2 regions of the Microbispora sp. ATCC PTA-5024 genome follow, and region 1 is predicted to be linked to the other one. Evidence: predicted binding sites of a transcription regulator. Region 1 holds the regulator's gene; the other holds the start of a gene.
What was found. Region 1 encodes HrcA, which represses chaperone genes, less so after heat shock. Its sites were predicted from a motif close to TTGGCACTCTCNNNNNGAGAGTGCCAA; they were not measured.
Positions count from the first base shown of each region.

Region 2: groL (chaperonin GroEL) is a predicted target of HrcA. The motif match lies at 10,345-10,371, and genes of this name have one in related genera.

Region 1 covers NZ_KI866522.1:2,498,687-2,512,708, forward strand. Annotated here, with positions in the region: gene MPTA5024_RS11330 (PhoH family protein) at 1-203, opposite strand, end outside; gene MPTA5024_RS11335 (HIT domain-containing protein) at 259-603, opposite strand; gene MPTA5024_RS11340 (SigE family RNA polymerase sigma factor) at 848-1,327, shown strand; gene MPTA5024_RS11345 (hypothetical protein) at 1,324-1,986, shown strand; gene MPTA5024_RS11350 (16S rRNA (uracil(1498)-N(3))-methyltransferase) at 2,061-2,801, opposite strand; gene dnaJ (molecular chaperone DnaJ) at 2,847-3,980, opposite strand; gene hrcA (heat-inducible transcriptional repressor HrcA) at 3,981-4,994, opposite strand; gene MPTA5024_RS11365 (hypothetical protein) at 5,154-5,837, shown strand; gene MPTA5024_RS11370 (DUF3097 domain-containing protein) at 5,878-6,687, shown strand; gene hemW (radical SAM family heme chaperone HemW) at 6,694-7,914, opposite strand; gene MPTA5024_RS11380 (CDP-diacylglycerol diphosphatase) at 8,300-9,226, shown strand; gene MPTA5024_RS11385 (glycoside hydrolase family 18 protein) at 9,447-10,706, shown strand; gene MPTA5024_RS11390 (MOSC domain-containing protein) at 10,824-11,447, opposite strand; gene lepA (translation elongation factor 4) at 11,499-13,328, opposite strand; gene MPTA5024_RS11400 (hypothetical protein) at 13,450-14,022, shown strand, end outside.
Region 2 covers NZ_KI866527.1:508,275-523,422, forward strand. Annotated here, with positions in the region: gene MPTA5024_RS36815 (MFS transporter) at 1-30, shown strand, start outside; gene MPTA5024_RS36820 (cold-shock protein) at 58-456, opposite strand; gene MPTA5024_RS36825 (helicase-associated domain-containing protein) at 641-3,064, shown strand; gene MPTA5024_RS36830 (DNA repair helicase XPB) at 3,141-4,796, shown strand; gene MPTA5024_RS36835 (hypothetical protein) at 5,018-5,323, opposite strand; gene MPTA5024_RS36840 (HelD family protein) at 5,439-7,424, shown strand; gene MPTA5024_RS36845 (DUF4190 domain-containing protein) at 7,559-8,512, shown strand; gene groL (chaperonin GroEL) at 8,617-10,239, opposite strand; gene MPTA5024_RS36855 (cold-shock protein) at 10,516-10,716, opposite strand; gene MPTA5024_RS36860 (MoaD/ThiS family protein) at 10,974-11,249, opposite strand; gene thrC (threonine synthase) at 11,294-12,544, opposite strand; SAM riboswitch class I at 12,559-12,700, opposite strand; gene MPTA5024_RS36870 (RNA polymerase sigma factor) at 12,816-13,367, opposite strand; gene MPTA5024_RS36875 (alpha,alpha-trehalose-phosphate synthase (UDP-forming)) at 13,471-14,892, shown strand; gene MPTA5024_RS36880 (MFS transporter) at 14,954-15,148, shown strand, end outside.

The sequences.
Region 1 (14,022 bases):
TCGAACAGGCGCACGACGACGCCGCTCTCCTCAGGGCTGCCCGTGATGGTGATCTCGTTGCCGCGAACGTGGATGTCGGCGTCGAAGGCGTTCTCGATGACCCGGAGAAGCTCGTCACGCGAGCCGAGGAGGCTGACCATGGACTGCCCCTCGGGGATGACTACCTTGGCCTGGGTCCTGTGGGTGTGTACTGACTCGGACATGGGCGGCCGTTACGGCCCTGATCGCCTCCCTTTGATTCCCTCTAATGCTAGCCGCTCAGCCCGGAGGCCAGGTGAGGCTCCGGCCGCCGATGACGTGCGCGTGGACGTGGAAGACGGTCTGCCCCGCCCCGGGGCCCGTGTTGAGGACCACCCGGTATCCCGTGTCCGCCACACCCTCCTGCACGGCCACCGCGTGGCAGGCCTTGAGCAGGTCGTCGGCGAGGCCGTCGTCGGCCGCCGCGAGGGCGGCCGCGTTCTCGTGGTGGGCCTTCGGCACGACGAGGACGTGGGTGGGGGCCTGCGGGTTGATGTCGCGGAAGGCCAGCGCCCGGCCGGCCTCCAGGACGATGTCCGCGGGCACCTCCTTGGCCACGATCTTGCAGAACAGGCAGTCGGTCACGTGCGAAAGACTAGCCGTTGCCGATCGGTGATGACGGTAAAGATCCCGCGGGCTAATGTGAGTGTGCGACACTGCACCAGAAACCACCCCTAGTGCCGGGCGAGGACACCACTGGGTCATGCCCCCTAATGATTCGGAAGAACGTAAACCCCCCGGGAATGACGAGCGTCCTATTGATGTGACCACCGAGACCCTCGTGGCCGACAGGTCGTTGGGGACGGTGCCCGTCGGGTGGGATGCCGACATGGCCGTGACGGCGCTCTACAGCGCCCACTATCGGTCATTGGTGCGTCTCGCGGTGCTGCTGGTGCGCGATGTGGCCAGCGCGGAGGAAGTCGTTCAGGACGCGTTCGTCGCCATTCACGGCGCCTGGCGCAGGCTGAGGGACACCGACAAGGCACTGGCCTACCTTCGCCAGTCGGTCGTCAACCGATCCCGTTCGGTGCTGCGTCATCGCGCGGTCGTCGAGAAGTACGCGCCGAAGGGGCTGCCGGACGCGCCGAGCGCCGAGAACGGCGCCATCGGCGAGCTGGAGCGGTCGGCCGTCATCGAGGCGCTGCGCAGCCTGCCCACCCGGCAGCGCGAGGCGCTGGTGCTGCGATACTACGGCGACCTGTCCGAGGCCGAGATCGCGCACGCGATGGGGATCAGCAAGGGCGCGGTGAAGAGTCACACGGCCCGCGGCATGGCCGCACTACGCATGGCACTGGAGCAGTTCTCATGACCTTCCCGCCCGACGACGAGTACGGCGACCTGCTGCGCCGTGCCTTGCGCGCGGAGGCGGACTCGGTCGTGCCGTCTCCCGAAGGATTGGAGATCATCCGCACGCGCATCGAGAACCGGGGACTGCGCGGCCTGCGGAACGTGATGTGGTGGCGCGTCGGCGCCTCCGTGGCCGGGGCCGTCCTGGTCGCGGGCACGGTCGTCATGCTCGTCCCCGACCTGCGCACCCAGGTGGCCGAGTCCACCGGCATCTCGCAGGTGGGAGCCGACGGCAACCAGCAGCCCGACACCTCCTCGATCCAGCGTCCCCCGGCGCCCGGGGCGACGCACCAGATCGTCGTCCCCACCACCGGGGCGACGCACGGGACTCAGCACCCGACGCCGCCCCCCACGCACAGGGCCGGGGCGAGCCCCAAGCCCACACCGAGCAGGTCCGACCCCTGCGCCACGCCCGCCCCGAGCGCCGGGGTGGTCGAGCCGGAGACGACGAACGGCCCCTCCTGCGCGCCCGCGCAGACCCCGCCGCCGTCGTCCCAGCCGCCCACGTCCACCGCGACCCCGTCGGCTCCGGCGAGCGCGACCGTCACGCCGACGCCCTCGCCGTCCCCGACGGCGAGCGACTCGGTGGCGCCCGACGCGGCCTCCACGCCTGCGTCCTAGAGACCGCCGGGCGCGACCGTCACGCCGACGCCCTCGCCGTCCCCGCCGAGCCCTGCCGGTCTGCGGGGTGTGGGCTACCAGCGGCCGCAGCGGGCCAGAAGCACGGCCGCGGCTGCGACGCCCGCGGTCGAGGTCCGCAGCACGGTCGGCCCCAGCAGGGCCGGTACGGCTCCCGCGTCCCGGAAGCCCGCGATCTCGTCGTCGGCGATCCCGCCCTCGGGGCCGACCACGACGACGACGTCCCCCGGCTCGCCGGCCTTCGGCGGCGTGAGCCCGCTGAGCGGCTCGGCGGCCTCCTCGTGCAGGACGACGGCGAGCGCGGCGCCGGAGATCAGCTCCCGCACCCGGGCCGTGCCGGCCTGCTCGGTCACCTCCGGCAGGTGGAAGCGGCGGGCCTGCTTGGCGGCCTCCCGGGCGGCGCTCCGCCAGCGGGCGAGCGACTTGGCCGCCCGGTCGCCCTTCCACTGCGTCACGCAGCGCGCCGCGGCCCACGGGACGATCACGTCCACCCCGGCCTCGGTCATCATCTCGACCGCGAGCTCGCCCCGCTCGCCCTTGGGCAGCCCCTGCACCACCACCAGGCGCGGCCGCGGGGCCTCCACCTCGTAGCGGCGCAGCACCCGGGCCGTCAGGGCGTCCCTGCCGGCGGTCGCCACCTCGCACTCGGCGACCCGGCCCGCGCCGTCCGTCAGGTCGACGCGCTCGCCGGGCCGCAGCCGCCGGACGGCCGCCGCGTGCCGGCCCTCCGGGCCGTCGAGGACGACCGGATCGGCCGCGAGGGCGGCCGCGCCGGCCAGGAACACGGGAACGCTCATGACTTCTCCTCACCCGGGCCCGCCGGCCCGGGGCCCGCGCGTGGGTCAGCGGCCGTTGAAGGCGTCGCGGAGCCGCGAGAAGAAGCCCTGCTGGCCGGGGGAGAACTTCCCGGGCGGGCGCTCCTCCCCGCGCAGCTTGGCGAGCTCCTTGAGCAGCTCCTCCTGCGGCGGGTCGAGCTTGGTCGGCGTCTCGACGTTCACGTGGATGAGCAGGTCGCCCCGGCCGTTCTCGTTGAGGCGCTGGACGCCCTTGCCGTACAGGGGGATGACCTGGCCGGCCTGCGTGCCCGGGCGCACGTCGATGTCCTCGGGCCCGTCGAGCGTCTCGATCGAGATCGAGGTGCCCAGGGCGGCCGCCGTCATCGGGATGTGCACGGTGCAGTGGAGGTCGTCGCCGCGCCGCTCGAAGATCGCGTGGGGCCGCTCGACGATCTCGAGGAACAGGTCCCCCGGAGGGCCGCCGCCGGGGCCGATCTCGCCCTCGCCCGCGAGCTGGATGTGGGTGCCGTCCTCGACTCCGGCCGGGATCCGCACCTTGATCGTGCGGCGGGTCCTGACCCGGCCCTCGCCGGAGCACTCCATGCAGGGGTGGCGGATGACGCTGCCGTACCCGCCGCACTGGGGGCACGGCCGGGAGGTCATGACCTGGCCGAGGAACGAGCGGGTGACCTGGGAGACCTCGCCGCGGCCGTGGCACATGTCGCAGGTGTCGGGGTGGGTGCCGGCGGCGGCCCCGGAACCCTGGCAGACCTCGCACAGGACGGCGGTGTCCACGACGATCTCCCGCGTGGTGCCGAACGCGGCCTCCGACAGGTCGAGCTCGACCCGGATGGTGGCGTTGCGCCCCCGCCGCGCGCGGGAGCGCGGGCCGCGGGCCGTCCCGGCCGAGCCGAAGAAGGCGTCCATGATGTCGCTGAACGGGAAGCCCGCGCCGAACCCGCCGGCCCCGGCGCCCGCGCCGCCGCCGAAGGGGTCGGCCCCGAGGTCGTACATCCGGCGCTTGCTCGCGTCGGACAGCACCTCGTACGCCTGGGTGATCTCCTTGAACCGCTCCTGGGTCTCCGGGTCGGGGTTGACGTCCGGGTGCAGCTCCCGGGCGAGGCGGCGGTACGCCTTCTTGATCTCTTCCTGGCTCGCGTCGCGACGCACGCCGAGAGTCGCGTAGTAGTCGTTGGACACTTATGACCCCGCCAGGATCTGGCCGACGTAACGCGCCACCGCGCGGACCGCACCCATCGTCACCGGATAGTCCATTCGTGTCGGGCCCAGCACTCCGAGCCGGGCCAGTTCCTTGTCGCCCGAACCGTACCCCGCGGCGACGATGGACGTGCCGCGGAGGCCGCTGTAGGGGTTCTCCGAGCCGATCCTTACGGTGAGCTCGGACATGCCGTGGGTCTCTCCCAGCAGGCGGATGAGCACGACCTGCTCCTCCAGCGCCTCGAGCACGTCGCGCAGCCCCACGCTGAAGTCGGCGGCCGCGAGGTTGGCCGTGCCGCCGAAGACGATCTTCTCCTCGTGCCGCTCGACGAGCGTCTCCAGCAGGACGGACAGGATCGTCGCGGCCACCTGCCGGTCCTCCGGCGGCAGCCGGTCGGGGACGTCGGCCACGGTCTCCGGCACGCTGGACAGGCCGCAGCCGTCCAGGCAGCCGTTGAGGATGCCGCGCAGGTTCGCGATGCGCTCGTCGCCCACCTCCTCGGGCAGGTCGACGACGCGCTGCTCGACCCGGCCGGTGTTGGTGATCAGCACGAGCATCACCCGGCGGGCCGCCAGCGGGACGATCTCCACGTGGCGCACCGACGACCTGGTCAGCGAGGGGTACTGCACGACCGCGACCTGGCGGGTGAGCTGCGCGAGCAGCCGCACGGTCCGCATGACGATCTCGTCGAGATCCACGGCCCCGGCCAGGAAGGTCTCGATCGCCCGCCGCTCCGCGCCCGACATCGGCTTGATCTGGGAGAGCCGGTCGACGAACAGGCGGTACCCCTTGTCGGTCGGCACCCGGCCCGCGCTGGTGTGGGGCTGGGCGATGTACCCCTGCTCCTCCAGCGCCGCCATGTCGTTGCGGATGGTGGCGGGCGAGACGCCGAGGTTGTGCCTGTCGGCGAGGGCCTTGGAGCCCACCGGCTCGTTGGTGGACACGTAGTCCTCGACGATGGCGCGCAGAACGGCGAGCTTGCGGTCGTCGAGCAAGGTGTCACCTCCTGTGCTTGGGAAACACAAAGCCTGGCACTCTGTGTTCCCGAGTGCCAAGTCTACGGCTACCACCCCGCAGCGTGCGATAACACGATGGGCAGCCGGGGCAAGCGGACTGCAAATCCCCTACAAGTGACATACGCGAAGCTTCCGCCCATGAGCGAGAACTTCCCCCAGGGGCCCGCCGACGCCACCGTCCGGCTGCCGCGGGACGCGACCCCCGGGCAGCAGTACGGGCCCACCCCCGCTTTCCCGCCGTCGTACGGCCCGTACGGCGGGTACGGCCCTCCGCAGGCGTCCGGTCCCGTACGCCCCCGGCTTCTGTGGATCTTCCTGGCCTGGGCGCTGTTCGTCGTCCTGGTGGTCGCCGGCGTCGGCGGCCTCGCGGGCGGGATCTTCTCCACGATCGACGACACCGCACCGTCCACGACGTTCGCGAGCGGCCAGACCGTGAGCGTCGCGCTCGACCCGCACGACAAGCCGGCGATCTACGCCGCGGCCGACCAGCCGACCAACGTGCAGTGCCAGGTGGGGGACGGCCAGGACCCGTCCGTCACGCTGACCAAGCCCGCTGCGTCCCAGACCGTCTCGGTGAACGGCACGACGTGGGAGCTGCTGTTCGACGTCGGTGTGCCGAAGGCCGCGACGTACCAGGTGACCTGCGAGGGCGAGGGCGTCAGGTTCGGCGTGGGCAAGCAGTTCGCGGCCAACGCCGGCAAGATCGTGGGGGGCGCGGTCGCGTTCCTGGCGCTGCCCGTGGTCGGCTTCCTGTCGGCCGTCGTCGTCACCGTCGTGGTGCTCGTCCGGCGGGCCGGGGCACGGCGCCGCGGCGCCGCCTGACCGCCCGCGGCGCGGCCTCCGATTTGCTAGCGTTCCCGGCATGTATGGGCGGGACGTGCTTTCCGGCGACTGGCGGCGGCCCCGGCGAGGGCAGATCCCGGAGGTCCCCGCGGAGCCCGACCTCGTCGTCGAGGACGCGGAGGGCCGGTTCTGCGGGGCGGTCGTGGCCTGCGACAAGGAGGCCGTGACGCTGGAGGACAGGTTCGGGCGGCGGCGGATCTTCCCGCTCACGCCCGCCGGGTTCCTCCTGGAGGGCCGGCCGGTGACCCTCGTACGGCCGGCCGCGGGCCCCAGGGGCCCCCTGCGCAGCGCGTCCGGCTCCATCGCGGTCGAGGGCCTGCGGGCCCAGGTCGCCAAGGGCAGCCGGATCTATGTCGAGGGCGTCCACGACGCCTCGCTCGTGGAGCGGATCTGGGGGCACGACCTGCGGGTCGAGGGCGTCGTGGTCGAGTACCTGGAGGGCGTCGACGACCTGCCCGCCATCGTCGCGGAGTTCGCCCCCGAGCCCGGGAGGCGGCTCGGCGTGCTCGTCGACCACCTCGTCCCCGGTTCGAAGGAGAGCCGCATCGCCGCCCAGGTGTCCGGCGACCACGTGCTCGTCGTCGGCCACCCGTTCGTGGACGTCTGGCAGGCCGTGAAGCCGTCCGCTCTCGGCATCCCGTCCTGGCCGGACGTGCCGCGCGGGGTGCCCTGGAAGGAGGGCGTGATCGCCGCGCTGGGCTGGCGGATGGACCCCCAGGAGGCGTGGCGGCACATCCTGGGCCGTGTCCGGACCTACGCCGACCTGGAGCCCGAGCTGCTCGGCCGGGTCGAGGAGCTCATCGACTTCGTCACCGACCCGGTCTCCTAGCCCGGGCTAGAAGGTCAGGTCCCGGACCAGGGCGTCGGCGAGGAGCCGGCCGCGCAGCGTGAGGACGGCCCGGCCCGCCTTGAACGCCTCGACCTCCAGCAGCCCGTCCGCCAGAGCCCGGGCGCAGGCCGTACGGGCGCGCGGCTGCAGGTCCGCCAGCGGGAAGCCGCTCTCCAGGCGCAGCTCCAGCATGACCCGCTCCACCTCCCGGTCCGCCGCGGACAGCTCCTCCCGGGCGTGCCCCGGGGAGGCACCGCCGGCCAGGCGGGCGGCGTAGGCGGCCGGGTGCTTGACGTTCCACCACCGCGTGCCGCCGACGTGGCTGTGCGCGCCGGGCCCCGCGCCCCACCAGTCGCCGCCCGTCCAGTAGAGCAGGTTGTGGCGGCAGCGGGCCTCCTCGTCGAGCGCCCAGTTGGAGATCTCGTACCAGCCCATCCCCGCGGCCGTCAGCATCTCCTCCGCGATGAGGTAGCGGTCGGCCGCCACGTCGTCGTCCGGCATCGGCAGCTCGCCGCGGCGGATCCGCGCCGCGAGGCGGGTGCCGTCCTCGACGATCAGCGAGTACGCCGAGACGTGGTCGGGCCCGGCGGCGAGGGCGGCCGTCAGCGAGGCCCGCCAGTCGTCGTCGGTCTCCCCCGGCGTGCCGTAGATCAGGTCGAGGTTGACGTGCTCGAACCCGGCCTCACGTGCCTCCCGTACGGCCTGCGCGGGGCGGCCGGGGGTGTGCCGCCGGTCGAGGACCGCGAGCACGTGACCGGCGGCGCTCTGCATGCCGAAGCTCATCCGGGTGAAGCCGCCCTCCCGCAGTTCCTTGAGGTAGGCGTGGTCCACGGACTCGGGGTTGGCCTCGGTCGTCACCTCGGCGTCCGGGCGCACGCCGAACTCCTCCCCGATGGCGTCGAGGATCCGCACGAGGTCGGCGGCGGGCAGCAGCGTCGGCGTGCCGCCCCCGAAGAACACGGTCTCGACGGGCGGGGCGGCGTCGCCCAGCACGCGGCGGGCCAGCCGCACCTCCTCGATCACCGTCGCGGCGTAGTCGCGCCGGTCCGCGCCGGGGCCCAGCTCGGAAGAGGTGTAGGTGTTGAAGTCGCAGTAGCCGCAGCGGGTCGCGCAGTACGGCACGTGCACGTAGAAGCCGAACGGGCGCGAGCCGAGCCCGTCGAGCGCGCCGGGCGGCAGCTCGCCGGAGGCCGGGACGGGGTCGCCGTCGGGAAGAACGGAAGGCACGTCTCCCAGTCTGCCGTCACTCCGGCGCTGCCATCGACGCCCCGATCATCGGGGTCCGTCTCCGGCTCGGGGCGGGGCGCCGGTTCCCACCGGAAGACTCGGGGGGCGAATGCCGGAGACCGTACGCCTCCATCAGGGAAGTACCAACCCATCCATCTTTGAGGCACTCACCCCATATCGCACGATATGGCGTGCCGGTCATTTTAATGCGCGCCCGCTCCGCCGCCGCGCACCGCCATCACAAATCATCGCCCTCGTGAGGCCAGTCGCCGTGCACGCCCGAGAGTGGGGTTCTCGCAGCGCCCAGGGAAAGGGTTTCGGTCTTTCCTGCTGCAACTCAAGGCTGCGCCAGGGGCTTTTATCGGCCGATCGCGAGGGGATCAACGTGGCCGGGCACATCGATCTTCAAGGGTTGTCGGGGGTAATCATGCGTGACGGCGAACGGTCGAACGACGAGGCGAGCGAGCTGACGCGCCGCCGGTTCATCCAGTTCTCCGGCCTGGCGGGCACCGGCGTGCTCGCGGGCGCGGGCATCCTCTCCGGTGCCGGGCACGCGCTGGCCGCGTCCTCAGCGGGCAAAGGGCCAGACCCCAAGGAGTGCGGCAAGACCACCGACTCGGACTCTCTCTGGCAGCGCAGCCAGAAGTGTCACAGCAACAACACCTGCCGGCAGAACCATGCCGACTACGTGGTGATGGCCGGCAACCAGAGCAAGAAGAACTACGTCAACTACATTCTCGTCCCCACCGAGCGGATCTACGGCATCGAATGTTCCTGGATCTGCGGCAGCAGCGCACCGAATTATTGGAGTGCCGCCGACTATTACGCCACCCAGCCTCCCACCGTCGTTCCCGCCCCTGTGGGACTGGGAATCAATTCGAAGCAGGCCAGAGATTTCAACCAGCTGCACATCCACATGGCGCGGGCGCGAGGGGAGTCCTCGCATGACCTCGCCGCCCAGGACAACCTGGCCGCCAGAACCGTGGCCAACTGGGCGGACTCGCGCGTGTCGATCCGGGGTCTCAGCCAGAATCTCGGGCTCATCCCGCACACCTACCGGGTGCTCATCTGGCCCGGGTTCGGCCACGACAATCTCTTCGCCATGCTCAGGACCATGCTGAGGACCTCTCTCGGGCACGGAGGGACCACGGCCCAGGCGCAGGCGCTCATGCAGTATCAGACGTTGATCGTGATACCTCGGCCCGCCGGAGGCTATTACATCGTCAACAGCGAGAAGGTGCTGAGAGACCCTAACAACCCCAAGCTGACCGGAACCGACACCTGCGACCCGTTGCTCCTCATGCATCCGTGAGCCCCGGCAGCGGTTGTCCACGACCGCTTGCAGGACGACGCCGGCCCGCACGATCGCGGTGGCGCGCCCTCCGGGCACGCGCCGGGCCGACCGCGGTGAGCCTCTCCTCGGCCTGCCGGCCACCCGGGCGTGCCATTGACGCCCCGATGACCGGGGTCTACGATCACGGCAATTTACAGGAAACTTTCCTATAAGAATTGCCTGGGAGGCCGGCGTGCTCATGAGAAGGACCCTCGCCGTGGCGGTCGCCGCCACCTTGGCGGCAGGGCTGGCTCCGGCGGCGGCCCAGGCCCACCCCGCCGCCGAGGACCGCTACAAGCGGGTGGCCTACTTCGTCCAGTGGGGCATCTACGGGCGCAACTTCCACGTCAAGGACGTGGAGACGAGCGGCGAGGCCGCGAAGCTGACCCATCTCAACTACGCCTTCGGGTTCGTGGGCCCCGAAGGCACCTGCTACTCCGCCGACCCCTGGGCCGACTGGCAGCGCGGCGTGTCCGCCGAGGAGAGCGTCGACGGCGTCGCCGACGCCGTCGACCAGCCGCTCAAGGGAAACCTCAACCAGCTCAAGAAGCTCAAGGCGAAGCACCCGGGCCTGAAGGTTTTGGTCTCGCTCGGCGGCTGGACCGGCTCTAAGTACTTCTCCGACGCCGTTCTCACCCCCGAGTCCCGGGCCAGGCTCGCCGCCTCGTGCGTCGACCTGTGGCTCAAGGGCGACCTGCCGGGCCTGCCCGCCGGCGCCGGGGCGGGCGTGTTCGACGGCATCGACCTCGACTGGGAGTGGCCCGGCTCCTCGGGCAACGACGGCAACGTCATCCGGCCCGAGGACAGGCGCAACTACACGCTCTTCCTGGCCGAGCTGCGCCGTCAGATGCGGGCCTTCGACAGGAACACCCAGCTCACCGCGTTCCTCCCGGCCGCCGCCGCCAAGATCGACGCCGGTTTCGAGGTCGCCAAGGTCTTCGACCAGCTCGACTTCGCCACGGTCCAGGGCTACGACCTGCACGGTCCGTGGGAGAACCGCACGGGCCACCAGTCCAATCTGCTCACCGACCCCCGCGACCCCAACCCGGTCCGCTACAGCGTCGACCAGACCGTGCGCGACTTCATCAGCCGCGGCGCCCCCGCGCGCAAGATCGTGGTCGGCGTCCCCGCGTACGGCCAGGGCTGGACCGGCGTGACCTCCACCGGCAACGGCCTGTACGCCCCGGCCACCGGCCCCGCCCCCGGCACCTGGGCCCCGGGCAGCGACGACTACAAGAACCTCGTGAACAAGCCGGGCAAGCGCTACCGCGACCTGCGCACCGGCACCCTATGGCTCTACGACGGCACCGAGTTCTGGTCGTACGACGACCCTGCCGTGCTGCTGGAGAAGGCCGCCTACATCCGGCTCAAGGGCCTCGGCGGCTCCATGATCTGGTCGATCGACCAGGACGACGCCAAGGGCTCCCTCACCTCGGCGCTGTACTCCGTCCTGCGCTGACGGCCACGAGGTCCCGCGCTGACTGACGGCCGCGAAGTCCTGCGCTGACGGCCACGAGCGGAAGGGGGCCGGATCTCCTGGGTGGTCCGGCCTCCTTCCCCGCGGGGCGTACCGCGATCAGCCGAGGACGCGCCGCGCGACGCGGTCCCACTTGTCGGAGTGGCCGGGCAGGGCGAGCAGGCGCCGCATCAGGTCCTTGTCCCCGTGGTAGGCCCGGAACGCCTCGCCGATCGTCACACTGGCCGAGGGCCGCTCCAGCACCTCGACCCCGTCGCCCGCGCCCAGGTCCCCCTGTTCGACCACGCGGAAGTACGCCCCTGTGCGCCCGGCCGCGGTGAAGCGCTTGACCCAGCCGCGCTCGTCGAGCCAGTTGCGGAACACCACACACGGGACCCGCGGCGCGGTCACCTCCAGCAGGGCCGTGCCGACCCGCCACTTCTCACCGAGGAGCGTGTTCGTGAGGTCGGCGCCGGCGGTCGTGAGGTTCTCCCCGAACTGGCCGTCCCGCAGGGACCGGCCCATCTGGGGCTCCCACCAGTCGTAGTCCTCCCGGGCGTACGCGTAGACCGCCTGGTCGGGGTGGCCGTGGTTGGCGACGTCGGCTCGCTCGTCGCCCGCCAGCCCGTTCTCCCGCACGGCGACCCGCCCCTCGACGGGCCGCTTGTCGATGGCCGTGCGCTCCAGGTCTCCGGCCCACTCGGCATCCCGCGCCATGCCCACATTGACGGAGAGAATCCTCATGGGCAGAAGGTAACCGAACGACAAGTTTTGGTGCTAATGGATTAAGGGGCGCTACTTCTTCCCCTTGTCGGCGGAGGGCGCCTCGGTGGAGAGGGCGGCGACGAAGGCCTCCTGGGGGACCTCCACCCGGCCAACCATCTTCATCCGCTTCTTGCCCTCCTTCTGCTTCTCCAGCAGCTTGCGCTTACGGCTGATGTCACCGCCGTAGCACTTGGCGAGGACGTCCTTGCGCATGGCCCGGATGTTCTCGCGGGCGATCACGCGGGCCCCGATGGCGGCCTGAATGGGCACCTCGAACTGCTGCCGCGGGATGAGCTCCTTGAGCTTCTTGGCCATCTCCACGCCGTACGAGTAGGCCTTGTCGCGGTGGACGATCGCGCTGAACGCGTCGACCGTCTCGCCCTGGAGCAGGATGTCCACCTTCACCAGGTCGGCGTCCTGCTCGCCGGACGGCTCGTAGTCGAGCGACGCGTATCCGCGGGTCTTCGACTTGAGCTGGTCGAAGAAGTCGAAGATGATCTCGCCGAGCGGGAGCGTGTAGCGGATCTCGACCCGGTCCTCCGACAGGTAGTCCATGCCCTGGAGCTGGCCGCGGCGGCCCTGGCACAGCTCCATGATCGCGCCGATGAACTCGGCCGGCGCCAGCACGGTCGCCTTGACCATCGGCTCGTAGATCTCCGCGATCTTGCCGGCGGGGAACTCGGACGGGTTGGTGACGACGACCTCGCGCCCGTCCTCCATCACCACGCGGTAGATGACGTTCGGCGAGGTCGAGATCAGCGACAGGTTGAACTCGCGCTCCAGCCGCTCGCGCACGATCTCCATGTGCAGCAGGCCGAGGAAGCCGCAGCGGAAGCCGAAGCCGAGCGCGGCCGACGTCTCGGGCTCGTAGACGAGCGCCGCGTCGTTGAGCCGCAGCTTGTCGAGCGCCTCGCGCAGCTCCGGGTAGTCGTCGCCGTCGATCGGGTAGAGCCCCGAGTAGACCATCGGCTTGGGGTGCTCGTAGCCGCCCAGCGGCTCGGCCGCGGGCTTGGCCGCATTGGTGACCGTGTCGCCGACGCGCGACTGGCGCACGTCCTTCACGCCGGTGATCAGGTAGCCCACCTCGCCGACCCCGAGGCCCCGATCGGACGGCATGGGCTCGGGCGAGATGACGCCGATCTCCAGCAGCTCGTGCTGCGCTGCGGTGGACATCATCAGCACGCGCTCGCGCTTGGACAGGTGTCCGTCGACCACCCGGACGTACGTCACGACGCCCCGGTAGGTGTCGTACACGGAGTCGAAGATCAGCGCCCGGGCGGGGACGTCGGCGTTCCCGACGGGCGCCGGGACGTGCTCCACCACGTGGTCGAGCAGTTCCCTGACGCCCTCACCGGTCTTGCCGGACACCCGCATCACGTCGCCCGGGTCGCAGCCGATCAGCCCCGCGATCTCCTCGGCGTACTTGTCGGGCTGCGCCGCCGGCAGGTCGATCTTGTTCAGGACCGGGATGATGTGCAGGTCGGCGTTCATGGCCAGGTAGAGGTTGGCCAGCGTCTGCGCCTCGATGCCCTGCGCCGCGTCCACGAGGAGGATCGCGCCCTCGCACGCCTCGAGCGACCGCGACACCTCGTAGGTGAAGTCGACGTGGCCGGGCGTGTCGATCATGTTGAGGACGTGGCCGTTCCACGGGAGCCGCACGGCCTGCGACTTGATCGTGATGCCGCGCTCCCGCTCGATGTCCATGCGGTCGAGGTACTGCGCGCGCATGGACCTCTCGTCCACCACGCCGGTGAGCTGGAGCATCCGGTCGGCGAGGGTGGACTTGCCATGGTCGATGTGCGCGATGATGCAGAAGTTGCGGATCAACGCGGGGTCGGTCTGGCCAGGCTGAGTGCGCACCGAGGTCCGTTTCGACAAAGTTGGGGTGTGACTGCCGGTCGGGCGGGCCGCCTCGCCGCGCTCGGCGGGCCCTCCCGTCAAGGGCTGGCGGACCAGCCACCCTCCATGGTGGCATGTCCGGATGCTTGCCTTGAACACGAGGCGCGTCCTGCGGTGGGCCGCGCCGGTCGCCGCCGTGCCCATTGTGCTGCTGCTCGCCGCGGCCGTCGCCCTGCGCGTCCAGTACACCGGCTCACCCGCCGCGTGGACGGGGACCACCGGGCACGACGCGCTCTGGATGGGGCACGCGTGGGTCGACGGCCGCCGCACGGCCGCGGACGTCGACGCCCTCGCCGTACGGATCCGGGCGAGCGGGATCAAGGACGTGTACGTGCACAGCGGGCCGTTCGCGTACGACGGGACTCTGCCGCCCGACCGATACCCCAATGCCAGAAATTTCCTGAAATGGTGGCGGGAACGGCTGCCGGGGGTGCGGGTGTCGGCCTGGCTCGGGCAGACCGTGAACGACAACGGGCTCCATCATCTGGATCTGGCCGACCCGGCCGTCCAGGCGAGGATCGTCGCGGGCGCCCGGACCCTGGTCGGCCTCGGCTACGACGGCGTCCACTACGACTTCGAGCCCGTCCCGAGCGGCGACCCCGCGCTGCCGGCCGTCCTGCGGGAGACCAGGCGGGCCATCGGCGACCGGCTGCTG
Region 2 (15,148 bases), on a different contig from region 1:
CGCCGCCGGCTGGAGGCGGCGCCCTCCTGAGGGCGTCCCGCCGGGGCCCGGGCGGCGTCAGCCGTCGAGGTCGTCGGCGACGGCCCGGAGCACGGTGGCGATCTTCTTGGCGTGCGCCACGTCCGGGTGCTTGCCCTTCTGGTACGAGGTGGAGATGTCGTCCAGCAGCTTGATCAGATCCTCGACGATGACGACCATCTCGTCCGGCTTCTTCCGCTTGGCCTTGGGCCTGGCCGCCTTGGCCAGCGTGGGCGGCTGCTCGAGGATCCGGACCGACAGGGCCTGCTGACCGCGGCGTCCCTCGGCCACACCGAACTCGACCTTCTGCCCGGGCTTGAGCGCCTCCGCGCCCTTCGGCAGCGCCGAGGAATGCACGAACACCTCACCGCCGTCGTCGCGGGTGAGGAAGCCGAAACCCTTGTCGGCGTCGTACCACTTGACCTTGCCACTCGGCACAGGGGTGACCTCGTTCAGACTGTCGTGAAGGTGATGGATGTAGGTTATGCCCACAGAGGGGCCCCGTGGACCCATCCGTAGGGAGTAAGCCCCTTCGCATACGGCGATCCATTCGCCCGCCCGCCGTCGACATCTCCGCCGCGCTCCGGGTGGCCGGGGCGAACCGGGCCATACGATGGAAACGATGATGGGCACGGAGTTCAGCGAGTGGCTGCGCGGCCGCTCTGACGAGCGACTGCGGGCGCTCGTGGCGGCGCGGCCCGAGCTCGTCACGCCCGTCCCCGCCCACATCGAGGGGCTCGCGGCCCGCGCGGGCAGCCCGTCGGCCGTCGGCCGCGCCCTCGACCGGCTTGACCGGTTCACCCTTGCCGTGCTGGAGACGCTGGCGCTGCAGCCGGGCCCGGCCACCCGCGAGGCGCTGCGGTCGCCGCTGGCCCGGGCCTGCGCGGACGCGCCCGGCGCGGAGGCGCTCGACGCCGCCCTCGACGAGGCCCTCGACCGGCTCCGCACCCGCGGCCTCGTGTACGACCACCCGGACGAGCGCGGCGACGACGCCCTGCTGCCCGCGCCCGGGGTCGCCGAGGCCCTCGAACCTCCAGCCGCGCTCGGGCCCCCGGCGGCCGAGGTGTTCCGCCACCACCCGCCCGAGCACCTGGAAGCGATCCTCGCCGACGTCCACGCCGACGGCTCCGGCCCGGCCGGCGACCGCGCCCCCCGCGAGCGGCTGGCCGCGCTGCTGGCCGACCACGACGCCGTGGGCCGCCTGGTGGGCGAGGTGTCGCCGCAGGCGCGGGCGGCGCTGGAGGAGCTGGCCTGGGGGCCGCCGAGCGGCCGCCTGCCGAACGCCCGCAGGGAGGTCCCCGCCGCGGCCGCCCAGTCGCCGGTCGAGCAGCTCCTCGCCCGGGCGCTGCTGGGCGCCACCGGCGAGGAGACGGTCGCCCTCCCCCGCGAGGTCGGCCTGTTCCTGCGCGGCGGCCGTGTCCACCGCGACCTGTCCCCCCGCCCGCCCGATCTCGAGGGCCCCGTCCGCGACCAGGACCGGGCCGACCGCACCGCGGCCGGGCAGGCGTTCGCGTTCGTCCGCACCGTCGAGGAGCTGTGCGAGCTGTGGAGCGTCGACCCGCCGGGCGTGCTGCGCGCCGGCGGCCTCGCCGTACGGGACCTCAAGCGGACGGCGCAGCTGCTCGACCTGCCCGAGTGGGCGGCGGGGCTGGTCGCCGAGGTGTGCCTGGCGGCCGGGCTGGTCGCGGCGGGCGACGGGGAGTGGCTGCCGACCGGCGGGTACGACGGCTGGCGGGTCAAGGCCGCCGAGGACCGCTGGGCCCTGCTCGCCTCCGCCTGGGCCGGGATGGACCGCGTGCCCGGCCTGATCGGGGGGCGCGACGAGCGCGACCGCCCGCTGAACGCCCTCCACCCCGACCTTCGCAGGCCGGGCGCCGCCCAGGTCAGGACCAGGACGATGGCCGTGCTCGCCGCGGCGGGCCCCGGGGTGGCGCCGACGCCGGAGTCCGTGCTTGCCCGGCTCGCCTGGGAGCAGCCCCGGCGGCGGGCCGCGATGCGCGACCGGCTCGCCGAGTTCGCGCTGCGGGAGGCCGAGCACATCGGCGTCACCGGTCTCGGCGTGCTCGCCGGCCATGGCAGGGCCGTGATCGGCGCCGGGACCGCCGCCGCTGACGCCTCCGGACACGCCGCCGGTGTCGCCGCCGCGCTGCTGGCGCCGCTGCTGCCCGAGCCCGTCGACCACGTGCTGCTCCAGGCCGACCTCACGGCCGTCGCGCCGGGCCCGCTCACCGGCGACCTCGGCCGCTGGCTGGCCCTCGCCGCCGACGTCGAGTCGAAGGGCGGGGCGACCGTCTACCGGTTCGGCGAGCAGTCGATCCGGCGCGCGCTCGACGCCGGGCAGTCGGCCGACGAGGTGCTCGCCATGCTGGAGAAGCACTCGGCCACCCCGGTCCCCCAGCCGCTGAGCTACCTGGTGACCGACGTGGCCCGCCGGCACGGCCGCATCCGCGTCGGCACGGCCTCGGCGTACGTGCGCTGCGACGACCCGGCGCTGCTCGACGAGGTGCTCGCGGACAAGCGGGCCGGGCTGCTGCGGCTGCGGCGGCTCGCGCCCACCGTCCTGGCGTCGAAGACGTCCCGCGCGGCCCTCGTCGACTCGCTGCGCGCGATGGGCTACGCCCCGGTCGCCGAGTCGCTGGAGGGGGACGTCGTCGTCGCGCGGGCCGACGCCCGGCGAACCGAGGGCCAGATCCTCCCTCGGGCGCACAATGTGAGCGGTCCCGACCCGGAGGTCGTGGCCGCCGCCGTACGGGCGATCAGGGCGGGCGACGAGGCCCACCGGACCCGCCGCCGGCCGTCGGACGCCCCGGACGGGCAGGTCCCCCGCTCCCCGGCGACCGCCACCATCCAGGCCCTGCAGGAGGCGATCCGCGAGGGGGCGCGGGTCTGGATCGGCTATCTCGACTCCCAGGGCCACGCCACCAGCCGCATCCTCGAACCGGCCCGGATGGAGGGCGGCTACCTTACGGCGTACGACGAGACCCGGGCCACCGTCCACCGCTTCGCGCTGCACCGCATCACCGGCGTCGCGCAGTACACCGGCTGACCCGGCTCGGTGAAACGGGGACTGATTCGGCTCGATCTCTTGTTTGATTAGCGATAGCCGTACGAGGGAGTGGGCATTGAATGACGGGCCGCTGATCGTTCAGTCGGACAAGACGCTGCTGCTGGAGGTCGACCACGAGAAGGCCGGCGCGTGCCGCAAGGCCATCGCGCCCTTCGCCGAGCTCGAGCGCGCCCCGGAGCACGTCCACACCTACCGGGTCACCCCGCTCGCGCTGTGGAACGCCCGCGCGGCCGGGCACGACGCCGAGCAGGTCATCGACGCGCTGATCGGCTTCAGCCGCTATCCGGTGCCGCACGCGCTGCTGGTGGACATCGCCGAGACGATGTCCCGCTACGGGCGGCTGCGGCTGGAGAAGCACCCCATCCAGGGGCTGATCCTCACCACCACCGACCGCGCGGTGCTGGAGGAGGTGCTGCGCTCCAAGAAGGTGCAGCCGCTGCTCGGCGAGCGCTTCTCCGCCGACGCCGTCGCCGTCCACCCCTCCGAGCGCGGCAACATCAAGCAGACGCTGCTCAAGCTGGGCTGGCCCGCCGAGGACCTCGCGGGCTACGTCGACGGCGAGCACCACCCGATCGAGCTGCGCGAGGACGGCTGGGCCCTGCGGCCGTACCAGAAGGACGCGGCCGACGCGTTCTGGCACGGCGGGTCGGGCGTGGTCGTGCTGCCCTGCGGGGCGGGCAAGACGATCGTCGGGGCGGCGGCCATGGCGCACGCCCAGGCCACCACGCTCATCCTGGTGACCAACACGGTCTCGGCCCATCAGTGGAAGCAGGAGCTGCTCCGCCGCACGTCCCTGACCGAGGACGAGATCGGCGAGTACACGGGCACCAAGAAGGAGATCCGGCCGGTCACCATCGCCACCTACCAGGTGATGACGACCCGGCGGCAGGGCGTCTACCGCCACCTGGAGCTGTTCGACGCCCGCGACTGGGGGCTCGTCGTCTACGACGAGGTCCACCTGCTGCCCGCGCCGATCTTCCGCATGACGGCCGACCTGCAGGCGCGCCGCCGCGTCGGCCTCACCGCGACGCTGGTCCGCGAGGACGGCCGCGAGGGCGACGTGTTCTCCCTCATCGGCCCCAAGCGGTACGACGCGCCGTGGAAGGAGATGGAGAACCAGGGCTGGATCGCCCCCGCCGACTGTGTTGAGGTCCGGGTCACGCTCAGCGAGGACGAGCGGCTCGCCTACGCCATGGCCGAGCCCGACGAGCGCTACCGGTTCTGCTCCACCACGCCGTCGAAGGTCCGCGTCGCCGAGGCCCTCGTACGGCGGCACGCCGGCGAGCAGGTGCTGGTCATCGGCCAGTACATCGACCAGCTCGACGAGATCGGCGAGCATCTGAACGCGCCGGTGATCAAGGGCGAGACCCGGGTGCGCGAGCGGGAACGGCTGTTCCAGGCGTTCCGCGACCGGGAGATCCAGGTCCTCGTGGTGTCGAAGGTGGCCAACTTCTCCATCGACCTCCCCGAGGCCGCCGTGGCCATCCAGGTGTCGGGCACCTTCGGGTCACGGCAGGAGGAGGCGCAGCGGCTCGGCCGCGTGCTGCGGCCGAAGGCCGACGGCGGCGGCGCGCGGTTCTACTCCCTGGTCAGCCGCGACACGGTCGACCAGGAGTTCGCCGCGCACCGGCAGCGGTTCCTGGCGGAGCAGGGGTACGCCTACCACATCATCGACGCCGACGACGTCGGCGAGGAGAACCCGGCGAGATGAGCCTCGCCGGGCGGTCCTGTACAGGTCCTGGCCATGGACGTGTCCTGTGGACACTCCCCTAGACCCAGGAGATGCCGTTGGGCCGGTTCACCCGCACCACCCCCTCGGAGCATTACCCCCGCATCACAGAGCCGTGATGGCGGCTATACCCCAATGTCCCGAAATTTCACCAAATTTGCCCATCTTATTGGGCATGGATCATCCACGTGGAGCCGTACGACCTACTGGGCGACGACGCCGCCGACGAACAGGACGCCCACCGCGGCCAGCCATAACAGCACGGCCGTGCCGAACAGGGACTCCCTCCGGGCCAGCCAGGCGGTCGCCGTCACGGCCACGGCGGCCAGCGCGACCAGCCCCGACACCATGATCACCATGGTCAGGCGGTCGGCGCACTCCCACGAGGAGGGCGCACCCGGGCAGAACGCCTCCTGGCCCCACCCGTCGAACACCGACATGCCCCACAGGGCGGCCAGCAGAAGACAGGCCACGGCCGGGATCACGGGCGGAACCCAGGTGCGCGTCACCCGGGTACAGATACCCGCGCCGCCGGACGGCGACACGCACGGAAAATCCGTTTCGGCATCCGGTGGCCGTCGCTAAGCTCTTGTCTTTCCCGCTGCCCTCCGGAGGAGTTTCCGCATGCCTGGACATGTGCTCGACGCCGAGCGCGCCCACCTCGCGGCCTCCCGCGCCGCGCTGAAAGCCATGCGCGAGCACGCCCGCTCGCTGTCCGCGGACGCCGCCGGCGACTGGGTCTCCCAGCAGATCCTCCAGTCCCTGCTCGACCAGCGGGTCGCCGCCCTGGCCGACCACCCCGACACCCCGCTGTTCTTCGGCCGGCTCGACCGCTCGGCCGCCGACGACCTGCCCGACACGATCTACGTCGGCCGCCGCCACGTGCACGACGAGAGCAGCCGGCCGCTCGTCATCGACTGGCGGGCGCCCGTCTCCCGCGCGTTCTACCAGGCCGGCCCGGCCGACCCCATGGGCGTGGCGCTGCGCCGCCGGTTCGGCTACAAGGGCGGCGAGCTCACGGCGTACGAGGACGAGCCGCTCGACGGGCGGCGGCTCGGGCCGAGCCGGCTGCTCACCGAGGAGATCGAACGGCCGCGCACCGGGCCGATGCGCGACATCGTCGCGACCATCCAGCCCGACCAGGACGAGATCGTCCGGGCCGACCTCGGCGTCACGGTCTGCGTGCAGGGCGCCCCCGGCACCGGGAAGACGGCCGTCGGCCTCCACCGCGCCGCCTACCTGCTGTTCACCCACCGGGAGAGGCTCTCCCGGGCCGGTGTGATGATCGTCGGGCCCAACCGGGCCTTCCTCGCCTACATCTCCTCGGTTCTGCCCGCGCTCGGCGAGGTCAGGGTCGACCAGACGACGGTCACCGGCATCCTCGGCGAGCACGCCCACCCCGAGGACCCGGCGGTGGCGGCGGTCAAGGGCGACGCCCGGATGGCCGAGGTGGTCAGGCGCGCCCTGTGGCTCCACGTGACCAAGCCCGAGGAGGGCGTGCTGTTCACCAAGGGCATCAACCGCTACCGGGTGGCCGACCACGAGGTCCGCGAGATCGTCGCCGGGCTGCGGGGCACGACCAGGTACGGCCCGGGGCGCGCCACCCTGGCCCAGCGCCTCGCCCACGCCGTGCTCGTCCAGATGGAGCGGCGCGGCGAGTCGCCCGACGACCGCGTGCAGGACGCGGTGGCCCGGTCGAAGCCGGTGAAGGCCCTCCTCGACGCGGTCTGGCCGAGGCTCACGCCCGAGCAGGTCCTGTTCCGCCTGCTGTCGGACGCCGGCTTCCTCGCCCGGGCCGCCCGCTCGGACCTGTCGGCCGAGGAGCAGGAGCTGATCCTGTGGCGCAAGCCGTACAAATCGCACCGCACGGCGAAGTGGACGGCCGCGGACGCCGCCCTGCTCGACGAGATCGCCGACCTCATCGAGCGCACGCCCTCCCACGGGCACCTGGTCGTCGACGAGGCCCAGGACCTGTCGGCCATGCAGTTGCGGGCGCTCGGCCGCCGCTGCCGCAACGGCTCGGCCACCGTGCTGGGGGACCTGGCCCAGGGCACCACGCCTTGGTCGGCCCGCTCGTGGAAGACCGTGCTCGACCACCTCGGCCAGCCGTCCGGCGAGGTGACCGAGCTGACGCTGGGCTTCCGCGTGCCACGGGAGGTCCTCGACTTCGCGGCGCGACTGCTCCCCTCGGTCGCGCCCGACCTCGCCGCCCCGCGGTCGCTGCGTCCCGGCGCCGGGTCCCTGTCCGTACGGCCGGTCCCGGACGCCGTCGCCGCCGTCCCCGAGGCCGTACGGCAGGCTATCGGGCGCGAGGGGTCGATCGGCGTCATCGTGGCGGACGCGGCGGTGCCGGCCGTCTCGGCGGCGCTGGAGGGCGTCCCGCACACGGTCCTCGGCCCCGACTCGACCGGTGAGGACCGGGTGCTCGTCGTGCCCGCCACGCTCGCCAAGGGCCTGGAGTACGACCACGTGATCGTCGCCGAGCCCGCCGACATCGTCGCCGCCGAGGACCGCGGGCCGGCCCGCCTCTACGTGGTCCTCACCCGGGCCGTCACCTCGCTCACCGTCCTCCACGCCCGCGACCTGCCCGCGGAGCTGGCCGTTCCCTGACGGACGCCACCGGACGCGTCGCGCCGTCCCTGCTCGCCCGCATCGCCGTGCGCGGCGGCAGCCTGTGAGGCGGGTACCCGAGCGGGAATAGTCGCGTTGCGGACGAAACACCACAAGGGCCACTATGTGGTCACGTGACCCCCGACGCCTCTCCTCCCCCACCGGGGCCGTACGGCGCTCCCCACCCGGGAGCCGGCCCCTACGGCGATCCGTCCGCGCCGCCCAACCCCTACGCCGCGCCGCCGGCAGGGCCGTACGCCGGACCGCCCGCCGATCCCTACGGCGCGCCGACCGCGGGGCCGTACGCCGGCGCCTATCCCGGACCTCCGGCAGGCCCCTACGGCACCCCGCCCGCCGGGCCGTACGCGGCGCCGCCCGCCGGGCCGTACGGCACGCCGCCCGCGGGACCCTACGCCGGGCCGCCCGCCGATCCCTACGGCGCGCCGTACGGCATGCCCTATCCGCCGTACGGACAGGTCCCGCCGCGACCCCGGATGAACGGGTTCGCCGTCACGTCGCTCGTGTTCGGGATCATCGGCGGCGTCCTGCTGTCGGTCGTCTTCGGCGTGATCGCGCTCAGGCAGATCCGCAGGCGCGGGGAGCGCGGTCGAGGCCTCGCCGTCGCGGGCCTGGTCCTGTCGGGCGTCTGGGTGGCGCTGATCGTCGCGGTCGCCCTGGTCGCGGTGCTCACGTCGGCCCAGCTGGACGCGAACGGCACGATCACCGGCGGAGGCTCCGTCGCCAGCACCGCCCTGCGCCCCGGCGACTGCGTGAACGGCGTGGCCGACGGCGTCGTGGTCACCAGCGTGACCGGGGTGCCGTGCACCCAGGCCCACGACGCCGAGGTGATCACCCAGTTCGACCTCCCGGTGAAGGCGTGGCCCGGCAGGGAGGCCGCGGGCAACCAGGCGTCCGAGCAGTGCGAGAAGCGCCTCAACCGCATGCTCGCCGACAGCCCGATGCTCGACCGGCTGAGGAGCTTCGTGCTCTACCCGCCGAGCCAGTCGGCCTGGGCCCGCAGCCGTTCGGTCACCTGCATGGTGGTCGAGGGCCACGGCGGCAAGCTCAACGGCCCCGTCCCCCGGTAGCGCTCACCCAGGAACGGAGAAGGGGCCGCCCCGGACGACCGGAGCGACCCCTTCCACCTGTTCGCCTGTGCGCCTCGCGGCGCGGAGGGCCTACGGCGCGCGGACTAGAAGTCCATGTCGCCGCCGCCGGGCATGGCGGGGGCCTTCTCCTTCTCGGGCTTCTCGGCGATGACGGCCTCGGTGGTGAGGAACAGCGCCGCGATGGACGCCGCGTTCTGCAGCGCCGAGCGGGTCACCTTGGCCGGGTCGATGATGCCCGACTCGAACATGTTGACGTACTCGCCGGTGGCGGCGTTGAGGCCTTCGCCCGCGGGCAGGTTGCGGACCTTCTCCACCACGACGCCGCCCTCGAGGCCGGCGTTGACGGCGATCTGCTTCAGCGGCTCCTCGAGCGCCTTGCGGACGATCGCCGCACCGGTCGCCTCGTCGCCGTTCACCTCGAGCTTGTCGAACGCGTTGGCGCCCGCCTGCAGCAGGGCCACGCCACCGCCGGGGACGATGCCCTCCTCGACCGCGGCCTTCGCGTTGCGGACGGCGTCCTCGATGCGGTGCTTGCGCTCCTTCAGCTCGACCTCGGTCGCCGCGCCGGCCTTGATGACGGCGACGCCGCCGGCCAGCTTGGCGAGGCGCTCCTGGAGCTTCTCGCGGTCGTAGTCGGAGTCGGTGCGCTCGATCTCGGCGCGGATCTCGTTCACGCGACCGGCGATCTGCTCGGCGTCACCGGCGCCGTCGACGATCGTGGTCTCGTCCTTGGTGATGACGACCTTGCGGGCGCGGCCGAGCAGGTCGAGGGTGGCGTTCTCGAGCTTGAGACCGACCTCCTCGGAGATGACCTGGCCACCGGTCAGGGTGGCGATGTCGCCCAGCATGGCCTTGCGGCGGTCGCCGAAGCCGGGGGCCTTGACGGCCACGGACTTGAACAGGCCGCGGATCTTGTTGACGACCAGGGTGGCCAGGGCCTCGCCCTCGACGTCCTCCGCGATGATGACCAGCGGCTTGCCGGACTGCACGACCTTGTCGAGCAGCGGCAGCAGGTCCTTGTTCGCGGAGACCTTCGAGTTGACGATGAGGATGTAGGGGTCCTCGAAGACCGCCTCCATGCGCTCGGGGTCGGTGACGAAGTAGCCCGAGACGTAGCCCTTGTCGAAGCGCATGCCCTCGGTGAGCTCAAGCTCCAGGCCGAAGGTGTTGCTCTCCTCGACGGTGATGACGCCTTCCTTGCCGACCTTGTCCATCGCCTCGGCGATGAGCGAGCCGATCTCGGTGTCGGCGGCGGAGATGGAGGCGGTGGAGGCGATCTGCTCCTTGGTCTCCACGTCCTTGGCGAGCTTGGAGAGCTCCTCGCTGACGCGCTCGACGGCGGCCTCGATGCCCTTCTTCAGGGCCATCGGGTTGGCGCCGGCGGCCACGTTGCGCAGACCCTCCCGCACCAGCGCCTGGGCGAGCACGGTGGCCGTGGTGGTGCCGTCACCGGCGACGTCGTCGGTCTTCTTCGCGACCTCCTTGACCAGCTCGGCCCCGATCTTCTCCCACGGGTCCTCGAGCTCGATCTCCTTCGCGATGGAGACACCGTCGTTGGTGATCGTGGGGGCGCCCCACTTCTTCTCCAGCACGACGTTGCGGCCCTTGGGGCCGAGGGTCACCTTGACGGCGTCGGCGAGCTGGTTCATACCGCGCTCGAGACCGCGCCGGGCGTCCTCGTCAAACGCGATCATCTTGGCTGCCATAAGGCTAGACCTCCCAGTAGCAGGGTGGCTTGCAGCGGACCGAGCCGACGCCCGCGACGGCATGGGCCCGCTCCTGCGCGGACCCCATCGCCCCGATCCCGGTTGTTGTCACTCTCGACCTCAGAGTGCCAAACATGTATTTAGCACTCTACCCCTGCGAGTGCAAGCGGAAGCCCTGCTGACCAGCTTGGACGGGTACGTCCGCCACCTCGGGAAACACGCCGAAGGCCCGGCCCGCACGGGCGGGCCAGGCCTTCTGTGTAGTCCTCGACGGGATCAGACGGCCCGGACCGCCTCCGCCTGCGGGCCCTTCTGACCCTGCGTGATGTCGAACTCAACCCGCTGGCCCTGCTCGAGGGCCTTGTAGCCGTCCATCATGATTGCCGAGTAATGGACGAACACATCCTTCCCACCGTCTACCGCGATGAAGCCGTAGCCCTTGTCCGCGTTAAACCATTTGACGGTGCCCTGCGCCACTTTCCGACTCCTCTTGCTGGGCTGGGGACCACACACAAGAAGCCCCCGGTTTCGTCGATCGTCTTCGACCATACCCGTGTCAAGGCGTAGGACAACAGAGTCAATCCGCAAACTACTACGCGGCGTTCGCTCATAGCAGGATCGGAGAATATTAACTTTACTGCTCGATAGTTGAGAATTGCACCATTTCGCTTAGGGCCGTTTGACTTCTACAACGATAGAAGCGCATGTCAGGTGCTCACCGGGCACCTCCAGGCTCACCCGCCGGCGACAGCGGGGATGATGGAGATGTGCACTCCGTCAGGTGTGGGGGTGTCCAGGCCCTCGGCGAATCGGACATCCTCTTCACCGACATAGACGTTGACAAAACGCCGGATCTTGCCCGTCTCGTCGAGGATGCGCCCGCCGATGCCCGGATAGTCCGCGTCGAGCTTCTGCAGGACCTCCCGGAGCGTTCCACCGTCCCCGGATACCTCCGCGGCTCCGTTGGTGTACGTACGCAGAATCGTCGGAATCCGTACGGAAACGCTCATTTTTGGCTCGCTTTCTAGCTTCGGGTGGGTCTGAGGAAACGTATTCAGTTGGCGAAAGCCGCACGGAATGCCGCGAGCGAGGGCCGGATGACGGCCGACGGGCGGGCGTGCTCGGCGACCGCGTCGAGCGTCTTGAGCCCGTCGCCGGTGTTGAGGACCACGGTCTCGGCCTCGGGGTCGAGGCGGCCCTCGCGGACGAGCTTCGCCAGCACGCCGACGGTCACGCCGCCCGCGGTCTCGGCGAAGATCCCCTCGGTCCTGGCCAGCAGGCGGATCGCGTCGACCACCTCGCGGTCGGTCACGTCCTCGACGGCGCCGCCCGTCCGCCGGGCGATGTCCAGCACGTACGGCCCGTCGGCCGGGTTGCCGATGGCGAGGGACTTGGCGATGGTGTCCGGCTTGACCGGCTGGACGACGTCCTGCCCGGCCTTGTACGCCTGGGAGACCGGCGAGCACCCCTCGGCCTGCGCGCCGAAGATCTTGTACGGCCGGTCCTCGACCAGCCCGAGCCTGATCAGCTCGCGGAAGCCCTTGTCGACCTTGGTGAGCTGGGAGCCGGACGCCACCGGGATGACGATCTGCTCGGGCAGCCGCCAGCCGAGCTGTTCGGCGATCTCGTACGCCAGCGTCTTGGAGCCCTCGGCGTAGTAGGGCCGGAGGTTGACGTTGACGAAGCCCCACTTCTCGCCCAGCTCGTCGCCGATCAGCTCGGAGCAGAAGCGGTTCACCTCGTCGTAGGTGCCCTCGATGCCGACGAGCCGGCCGCCGTACACCGAGGCCATGGTGATCTTGGCCTCTTCGAGGTCGGAGGGGATGAACACGCAGGAGTCGAGCCCGGCGCGGGCGGCGGCGGCCCCCACGGCGCCCGCGAGGTTGCCGGTGGACGAGCACGACAGCGTGTGGAAGCCGAACGTGCGGGCTGCCTCCAGCGCGATCGCGACCACCCGGTCCTTGAAGGAGTGGGTGGGGTTGCCGGAGTCGTCCTTGACGTGCAGCGACCGCAGGCCGAGCTCGGCGGCCAGGCGGTCGGCCCTGACGAGCTTGGTCCAGCCGGGCTGCAGGTTGGGCTTGGCCGCGACGTCCGGCGGGACGGGGAGCAGCGAACGGTAGCGCCAGATGTTCGTGGGGCCGGACTCGATGTCCTCCCGGCGGACCTCGCCGAAGTCGTAGGCCACTTCGAGAGGGCCGAAACACTCGGCACAGGCGAAGATCGGGCCGAGGTCGTAGATCGCGCCGCACTCGCGGCAGGACAGACCGGTGGCGGGGCCGAAGTCGGAAGCGTTCGTGTGCGCCATGAAGCGAGGCCTTTCCCTCATCTTCGCTCGGTGACCACCCTGGTCACGAGCCGGAATTGGCACCTGTCCCGGCCGGCCTCGTGAGGCACGAGTTCGGTCACCGGGAGGGTTGCCGGGGCTTCGCAGGGCCGGTCCCTCCACCCCTCTGGATGAGCAATATTCAGTTGTCGACCCGCGAAGGGTCCCTAGCACTGTACCCCGCCGTCCCCGGTGTCCGTTCCAACGTCTCAAATGGCGAGACGTTCCGTATCACCCAGAGACACCGCGGAAGTCAGCCGTACGCTTCGCCGAGCGCGGTCTGGACGTACTTGCGCGCCTGGTGGATACGGGACTTGACCGTCCCGAGGGGGATGCCGAGCTGGTCGGCGACCTCGTTGTAGTCGAGCTGGCAGATGTCCCGCAGCACGAGCGCCTGGGCCAGGTCGGGTCGCGCGGCCTCCAGCGCCTCCATGGCGTCCAGCAGGTCGAGCCGCGAGCCGGCGATGACGCTGACCCTGCGCGGGTCGGGACGCTGGTCGGGCAGCTCCTCCGCCTGCTCCGACGCCCGCCGCTTGAGGCTGCGATAGGTGGTCCGCGCGCAGTTCACGGTCACGATGTGCAGCCACGTGCTGAACTTGGCCCGGCCCTCGAACCTGCCGATGTTGCGCGCCACGGCCAGCAGCGTGTCCTGTGACGCCTCCTCGGCGTCCTGCCGGTACGGTAGAAGACGCTCGCAGTGCCGCAACACGTCGGGCTCGATGCGGCGCAGCAGCTCGCCCAGCGCCCGGTGGTCACCCTGGGCGGCCGATCGGGCGAGGTCCTCGGTCGTCTCGTCCAGTGCCATGCCGAATCCAGCCCTTCCTCGATCGCTTGACATCCTATTGACGAAGGTCGGCTTTTATTAATCTTCCGGCATGCCCGACCGTTCAGTCCCGGGGGAGCCGAACATGAGCACTACCCTGATCGCCTCCAACAGAGGGCCGGTGTCGTTCACGCTCTCCGACGACGGCGCGCTCACCATGCGGCGAGGCGGGGGCGGACTGGTCTCCGGGCTCTCCGAGGTGGTCAGGGACGGCGACGTCCTGTGGGTCTGCGCGGCCCTGTCCGACGGCGACCGCGGCGCGGTGCGGCTCGCGCCGGGCGGCCGGCTCGACCAGGCCTTCGACACCGGGCCGGTGCGGATGCTCGACATCCCGCCGGCCGTCTTCCACCGGGCCTACAACGCGGTGGCCAACTCGACGCTCTGGTTCGTCAACCACCTGCTGTACAACACGCCCCTGACGCCGGAGTTCGGCACGCGCTTCCGCCGCGAGTGGGAGTCGTACCGCGACTACAACGGCGCGTTCGCCTTCGCGCTGGCCGAGGAGGCCGGCCACGGGGCCCGCGTCATGGTGCAGGACTACCACCTGACCCTCACCCCGGCCATGCTCCGCGTCGAGCGGCCCGACCTGCGGATCGCCCACTTCAGCCACACGCCGTGGGCGCCCCCGGAGTACTTCTCGCTGCTGCCGGACGACGTCGTGGCGGAGGTCCTCACCGGCATCCTCGGGGCCGACCACGCCGGGTTCCTCACCGCGCGATGGGCCCGCGCGTTCATGGACTGCTGCGAGACCTTCCTCGGCGCCCACGTCGACCACGCCGCCGGGGTCGTCTCGTACGACGACCGCACGACCCAGATCGGCGTGCACCCGCTGGGCGTGAACGGCGAGGCGCTGCGGCGGCGCGCGGCCGAGCCCGACGTGGAGTCGCACATGGCGGCCATCCGCGATCTGGTCGGCGACCGCAAGCTGATCGTCCGGATCGACCGGACCGAGCTGTCCAAGAACATCGTGCGCGGGCTCACCGCCTACCGGGAGTTCCTGGCCCGGCATCCCGAGTGGCACGGCAGGGTGGTCCACCTGGCCTTCGCCTACCCGTCCCGGCACGACCTGCCCGAGTACCGCGAGTACACCGCCGCCGTGCAGCGGTGCGCGAAGGAGATCGAGGACGAGTACGCCACCGAGGACTGGGACCCCCTGATCCTCAACGTGCACGACGACTATCCGCGGTCGCTGGCCGCCTACCGGATGGCCGACGTGCTGCTGGTCAACCCCATCCGCGACGGCATGAACCTCGTCGCCAAGGAGGGCCCGATCCTGTCGCCGCGGTGCGCGCTGGTGCTGTCCCGCGAGGCGGGCGCGGCGGCCGAGCTGGGGGCGGACGCGCTGCTGGTCAACCCGTTCGACGTCACGGGGACGGCGGGCGCCCTGCACGAGGCGCTGACGATGCCCGAGGAGGAGCGGCTCAAGCGCGGGGCCCGGCTGCGGGAGGCGGCCACGGCCCTGCCGCCGCTGCGCTGGTTCGAGGACCAGCTCGCCGCCCTGGGCTGACGAGGGTCCCCCGCCGGGAGTCGTGGGCCCGCGATGCGGCGTGCGTTAGCCTTGCCTGGCTTTGGACCGCAACACGAGGCTCATCAGGGATCGCCCCACCTGGTTGATCTACCTCCAGCTCGCCACGTTCGCCACGTACCTGTACGGCCTGTCGGCCGCGACGCCCCTCCTGCGCGCCGAGCTCGGCGTCTCCCAGGCCGTCGCCGGGCTGCACGGCACCGGGATGGCGCTGAGCGGCGTCGCCGGCGGGCTGGCC